Regions from separate parts of the Paenibacillus aurantius genome, predicted to be linked through region 2. Evidence: riboswitches for the same ligand, from Rfam matches in the RefSeq annotation. Region 2 holds a riboswitch; the other holds the start of a gene.
The links. A riboswitch is a leader RNA that binds a small molecule or an ion and turns the genes downstream of it on or off. The one in region 2 is predicted to bind thiamine pyrophosphate.
Positions count from the first base shown of each region.

Region 1: another riboswitch for thiamine pyrophosphate. It lies ahead of thiC (phosphomethylpyrimidine synthase ThiC); the one in region 2 lies ahead of tenA (thiaminase II).

Region 1 is NZ_CP130318.1:4,464,634-4,468,114, forward strand. It holds gene MJA45_RS20275 (sulfatase family protein) at 1-982, opposite strand, end outside; TPP riboswitch at 1,145-1,257, shown strand; gene thiC (phosphomethylpyrimidine synthase ThiC) at 1,343-3,160, shown strand; gene MJA45_RS20285 (FxsA family protein) at 3,309-3,481, opposite strand, start outside.
Region 2 is NZ_CP130318.1:1,519,306-1,522,786, forward strand. It holds gene asd (archaetidylserine decarboxylase) at 1-588, opposite strand, end outside; TPP riboswitch at 801-910, shown strand; gene tenA (thiaminase II) at 1,015-1,680, shown strand; gene MJA45_RS07385 (ABC transporter ATP-binding protein) at 1,684-2,610, shown strand; gene MJA45_RS07390 (ABC transporter permease) at 2,607-3,350, shown strand; gene MJA45_RS07395 (ABC transporter substrate-binding protein) at 3,405-3,481, shown strand, end outside.

The DNA of each region.
Region 1 (3,481 bases), 2.9 Mb from region 2:
TCGTGTCCTCCGCCAGCTTGAGACGGTCCAAGGCGTCGAGAAGGATGCCAAGCTGCTTGTCGATTAACTGAACGAGAGTATAGTAGTAGGCCCGGGTTCCCTTGCCTTTCTCCCGGTCGCGGAAATAATCGGCCCAAGGGGTATTCTGGTTGCCCGCCATCCCGAATCTCCCCCGGAAACGGCTGTCGTTGATGGTCCCCTTGCGGAAATGGGGGATATGCTCCGGCAGACGGGGATCTTCTTCCGCATCGGGTTCGGGGATAGCCGGGTAAGGAATGGCCTCGGGATCCACCCGGTCCTTGAAATCCATAGGGACCATGTGGGGATGGTGGGGATCGGGAAAGCCCAGGTTCAAATAAAAGGGCTCCGAGTGGTCATGATTCTCGAGATATTGAACCGCCCGCTCGGCAATCCACGTCCCGCTGTGAAGCGAAACGGGCAGCTCGTAATCCGACGTGCCGTTGTCGTCCTTATCGAATCTTTTGCGGGCTTGGAACGCCGCCGGGTCGTAACCCTTGCTTCGCATCCAATAGGCATAATGACCCGTAATGCCTCCCGGCCCGGCATGCCCTATGCTGACCTCGGCCGCGTCGAACCCGACAAAATCCCGCAGCGGGGCGCCGTCTTCTCCAATCGGGGCCGTTTCCGGATTCACCGTTCCCCAAGGGTACCAATGGGCTTTGCCGACATGGTAAGTCCGGTACCCCGCTCTCCTCAGCTCATGGCTGAGAAACCGGGAAGGGTCCAGGGCCGCGGTGCCGATGTTGTACGCCCCGTGGCGGGACAAATGCAGGCCGGTCATGATGGAAGCCCTTGAGGGAGAGCAGACGGTATTGGGGCAATAGGCCCTCCGGAAAAAAGCTCCCTCCCTTCCCAGCCGGTCCATGTTGGGCGTCTTCACGAATGAGCTGCCGCTCATTCCTACACTGTCATAACGCTGCTGGTCCGTCGTGATCAGAATGACATTAGGTTTTTCAGCCAATGGAAACCTCCTCCTTTCGCTGCTGTCCGTTCCGCGTTGTCTTGCCCAATCCCATTATAGCAGGGCGGCGGAATGCCGCCAGCAGCCGGGCTGGTCCTTTGGGCGCATTTTTGCCGGAAGGGATTGTCATCCCGGGGCCGGTTGGGTATGCTGGGTTGGTAACCGAATACAAACGGGAGCTCGGGCTAGCCGGGCTGAGAGGATGGCCGTTACGCCGTCGACCGTGAGACCTGATCTGGGTAATGCCAGCGGAGGAATAAGTAAGCCTTTGTGCATACAAAGACCGCTTCTTTGCCGTGGCGGTCTTTTTGCTATGCAGAGAGATTCTCCGCTTGATCACAACTTTTCCATGAGGAGGAAATGAACATGACAAGCGAAAAACCAACCGTATCCAAGCCGGCGGAGCCTATGAGTCTGCCCGGAAGCCGCAAGGTGTATGTACAGGGCTCCCGCCCTGATCTGCGGGTGCCGATGAGGGAGATCGCCCAATCCCCCACGACAGGCCCGCAGGGGGAAACCCCTAATCCCCCGATTCGGGTATACGACACAAGCGGGCTCTATACCGACGAAGCCGCAGTGACGGACATCCGCCTGGGGCTCCCGCCCAACCGGCTGGAGTGGATCCTGGAGCGCGGGGATACCGAATCGTATGAGGGGCGTCTCCTTAGACCGGAGGACGATGGGAACGCTCATGACTTGGCTGCCTTCCCTTTCCCGGCCGGCGAAAGCATGGAGAACCGGATGGAGGCGGCGCCCGGGATGAAGCGGTACCCTTTGCGAGCCCGACCGGGAAGCAGCGTGACCCAGCTTCACTATGCCCGCCGAGGCATCCTCACCCCGGAGATGGAGTATATCGCCATTCGGGAGAACGTCTCGCCGGAGCTTGTGCTAAGCGAGGTAGCGGCCGGAAGAGCGGTCATTCCCGCCAACATCAACCACCCCGAAAGCGAGCCGATGATCATCGGCCGGCGGTTTCTCGTGAAGATCAACGCCAACATCGGGAATTCCGCCGTCGCTTCCTCCATAGAGGAGGAGGTCGATAAGATGAGATGGGCCATCCGCTGGGGGGCCGACACGGTCATGGACCTCTCCACCGGCCGGAACATCCATACGACCCGGGAATGGATTCTCCGTAATTCCCCGGTGCCGATCGGCACGGTTCCTCTCTATCAGGCGCTGGAGAAGGTCGGGGGCCGGGCCGAGGACCTCACCTGGGAGCTGTACCGGGATACCCTCATCGAGCAGGCGGAGCAGGGGGTGGATTACTTCACCATTCATGCCGGCGTCCGGCTCCGCTATATTCCCCTGACCGCCAAACGGGTGACGGGGATCGTTTCACGCGGCGGGTCGATTATGGCGGCCTGGTGCCTCGCCCACCATCAGGAGAACTTCCTCTATACCCATTTCGAGGAGATCTGCGAAATTATGAAAGCCTACGACGTGACGTTCTCTCTGGGAGACGGCCTGCGTCCGGGCTCCATCGCCGACGCCAATGACGAAGCCCAATTCGCCGAGCTGGAGACGCTGGGCGAATTGACGGACATCGCCTGGAAGCATGACGTGCAGGTGATGATCGAAGGCCCCGGTCATGTTCCCCTGCACCAAATCCAGGAGAACGTGGAACGCCAGGCGGACCTATGCAAGGATGCGCCGTTCTATACCCTCGGTCCGCTCACGACCGACATCGCTCCCGGCTACGACCATATCACGTCCGCCATCGGAGCCGCCATGATCGGCTGGTTCGGAACGGCTATGCTCTGTTACGTCACACCGAAGGAGCATCTGGGTCTTCCGAACAAGGACGATGTGCGGGAAGGGGTCATCGCCTACAAAATCGCCGCCCACGCCGCCGATTTGGCCAAAGGCCATCCGGGCGCCCGGGAAAGGGACGACGCGCTGTCCAAGGCCCGGTTTGAATTCCGGTGGCGCGACCAGTTTCATCTCTCCCTCGATCCCGAACGGGCGCTCGAGTATCATGATGAGACGCTGCCGGCCGAGGGAGCCAAGACCGCCCATTTCTGCTCGATGTGCGGGCCGAAGTTCTGCAGCATGCGAATCACTCAGGATATCCGGGAGTATGCCCGGACAAAAGGGATATCCGAGGAAACGGCCATTCAAGCCGGGCTTCAGGAGAAGGCGGAAGCCTTTCAGCAAACCGGAGGCTCGGTCTACCGCTGACAGGTGAGCTCATTCATAGACGCAGAGGACTTTCCCTTAAAGAGGACGCCCCTGCTGGGCGTACAAAAAAGCCGTACGGTTGGAAACCGTACGGCTTTTGGGACTCATCCCATTGGGAAATGCTCAGCCTTAAGCGGAGGGCCGCTCCTTACCAGCGCCGGAAGAACCGGATGCTGCCTTTGGCCAGCTGCTTCTGCAGGAGGTACAGGATGCCTGCCTTGCAGGCGGAACGGGTCACAGGAAGGAGCAGCACGAGACCGGCGATATCGGTGAGGAACCCGGGCAGAAGCAGCAGAAGGCCTCCTGCGAAAATACAGATGG
Region 2 (3,481 bases):
GACTTTGACTACGGCCGTTTCGCCGAATTCGTTGTGCAGGTAGGTTACGAGTCGTTCGTTGCGGCTCAGCACCCGCTTCATATGGCGCAGGCCGAACTCGTTGACGGGATATACCTTCCCGGGGATATGCTCCTTCTCGATAATCCGGCCCGTCACCGGAGAATGAATCCGGTGGTAATCCGTGGGGCTCAAATAGAGCACGAAATAAAAGCCGTCCTTATAATTAACGGTGCGGGGGGATTGGTTGAGCAGCTCATCGACTGTATAATCCTGCCCCTTGATATTAAACAGCTGGCCTGTCCGGATTTCGCCCATGCCGGTAATGAGGGCATCCACCGGACTGACGAGCACGGAGGCGGTCAGGTCGATCGGACGGAGCCCCTGCTTCAGGCGCCGGGTGAAAAAGTCGTTAAGCGACTTGTATTCGGAAACCGGCTTTTCGGCATCTTCGATCCGAATTCCGTATGTCTTGGCAAACCAGGGGATAAGGCGCCGGCTGGCTCCGGATTTGGCGAAGACCCCGGTCAATTGGGAAACCGATTTGCGTGAGGACAGCTCGGTCAGCAGCCGAAAAAAACGCTTGGCCATGTAGTCAGTTCTCCTGTTCCGTCTGTAAATGAAAGGTCTATCGAATATCTTGACACAGAACCGCCGCCAAATCAACAAAAACGGCAATTCTTTAGCCCTTTTCGCAGAAGGAAATAAGCGGGAGGACGCAGTCGGCTACCCCCGGTGAACCGGACGGGATGCAAAATCTCCTTGCGTACCAGGGGGAGATTGGTGTATGGTGATATCAAATGAATAGGGAATGCGGGGGCTTGATGAAGTCAGGCTGAGAGTGCGACCGGGTGTCGCTGACCGTTAATCTGAACTGGATAATGCCAGCGTAGAGAATTCGACGTGTGCCTGCACATGCCTTGTGGTCTGCGATTATCCGCGGGCCTTTTTTGCATTGGCCTGCATGTGAACCTCGCCTTTCGGCTGTTCATTACTATACGTCAGGGGGAACCGCGAATGGAGAACTTTACGGACAGGCTGTACGCCGCAGCCCGGCCCATCTGGCAGGAAAGCCATCACCATGCCTTCCTGTATGAACTAAGAGAAGGGACCCTGGCTCCGGACCGGTTCGCCTTCTACCTGTGCCAGGATTATGTGTATCTGCTGGACTATGCGAAGCTTTTTGCCCTCGGGATCGTGAAGGCGGAGGAGGAAGCGGACATGGCCTGGTTCGCCGAGCTGGTGCACTCGACCCTGCACGGGGAGATGGATGCCCACCGCCGGCTGGCTTCCTCCTTCGGTATAACACGGGCGAAGCTCGAGAACACGAAGCCTTCGGCGGTTACGCTCGGCTACACCGGGTATATGCTGGGGGTGGCGGAGAAGGGCTCCCTCGCCGACCTGGTGGCGGTCTTATTGCCCTGCATGTGGAGCTACCGGGAAGTGGGCGTCCTGTTCAAGGACTATCCCGGGGCCCTGGATCATCCTCTCTATGGAGAATGGATTCTAACCTACGCTTCCGAGGAGTTCGGCAAGATCACGGACTGGCTTATCGACCGGATGAATCGGCTGGCCCAGGGGCTGCCTGAACCGGCGCTCCGGAGGTTGGAGGAGCTCTTCGTAACGGCTTCGCGGTATGAATACCGGTTCTGGGACATGGCTTACAAGAAAGAGATGTGGTAACGAATGAAAGAACCGATTCTGTCGGTGGAGGGGGTAAGCTACCGCTTTCCCCCGGCACCGGCGCTGATAGATAACCTCTCGTTCGAGGTGGAGGCCAACGAGTTCGTCTCGCTGCTCGGCCCAAGCGGCACGGGCAAGAGCACCGTGTTCCGCCTCCTCTCCGGCCTGCTTGAGCCGGACAGCGGCGGCATCACGCTCCGCGGCCGCGCGGGCACGGCCATCGCCGGCCCGCCTGCCGCTGGCGGCGCGACCGGGTCCGCCCCGGCGCAGGCTTCCGCCGGGCGGCAGGCGGCCCGCTCGGGTGCCGCTGCGGCACCGCCTGCCGGCCTGCTCGGCCGCGTCGGCTACATGCCGCAGAACGCGGCTCTGCTGCCGTGGCGCACCGTGCTGCAGAACGCGGCGCTCGCGCTCGAGCTGAAGGGCGTCCCGCGCCGGGAGGCGGAACGCCGTGTGCGGGAGCTGCTGCCAGCGTTCGGCCTTGCCGGAACGGAAGGCCGGCTCCCGCACGAGCTCTCGGGCGGCATGCGGCAGCGCGTCGCGTTCCTACGGGCGGTGCTGGGCGGCACCGAGCTGCTTCTGCTCGACGAGCCGTTCAGCGCCCTCGACGCGATGACGCGGGTCGGGATGCAGGAGTGGCTCCTCGCCATGTGGGAGAAGCACCGGCAGACGGTGCTGTTCATCACCCACGATATCGAGGAGGCGCTGCTCCTGTCCGACCGCGTGCTGCTCGTCGAGGAGACGCCGATCCGGCGTCTGCACGAGGTGCGGGTGCCGCTGCCGCGTCCGCGCACCTACGAGACGACGCTCGACCCGGCCTTCGTCGAGCTTAAGAAGCAGGTGCTGCAGCGGCTTCGCGGCACCGGGCCGGACGGCGTCGGCTCCGGCAGCCAGCCGGTCCGCTCGGGCACCGAAGGAGGCGAAGACCGATGATCCGGCGCAACGGACCGGCCCTGCTCTTCCTCGTGCTGCTAGCGTTGGCGTGGGAGGCGGCGGCCGTCGTCTTCCGCATCCCGCACTTCATCCTGCCCCGGCCCTCCGGCGTTCTCGCCGCCCTGTGGGACCAGCGGGACGTGCTCCTTAAGCATTCCGTGGTCACCCTTCGGGAGGCGCTCGCGGGTCTCGCCCTCTCCGTCCTCTTCGGAGTGACGGTGGCGGCCTGGATTCACAGCTCCAAGCTGGCCCGGCGGGCCGTCTACCCGCTCGTGGTCATCTCCCAGACGATTCCGATCGTGGCGTTGTCGCCCGTCATGGTGATGTGGTTCGGCTACACGATCTGGAGCAAAATCGCCGTCGTCATCCTCTTCACCTTCTTCCCGGTCACCGTCAATACGGTGGACGGCTTGCGGACGGTCGATCCGGACCTCCGCGATCTGATGAAGACGATGGGGGCGCGAAAGCGGGACCTGTTCCTGAAGCTGCAGGTTCCTTCGGCCCTGCCGGGCTTCTTCACCGGGTTCAAAATGGCCGCCGCCTTCAGCGTAGTCGGAGCGACCATCGGGGAGTGGCTCGGAGCCGAGGCGGGACTCGGCATGTTCAGCAAGCGGGCGTCCAATATGCTGCGGGCGGAGCAGGTGTTTGCGGCCATTCTCCTGCTCTCCGTCATGGGGCTGCTGCTCTTCCTTCTCGCCTGGGCGCTGGAGGCCCGGCTGACGAAGCGTATGCGGCGTTAGAATCAGCGGAATACGGCAAAGACAATAGAAACCATACAAAGTGGAGGGTTACCCATGAGAAAAAATTTACAAAAAGCAGGCTCGCTCCTGCTGGCCGGCGTGCTGGCCTTAGGCCTGGCGGCCTGCGCCAA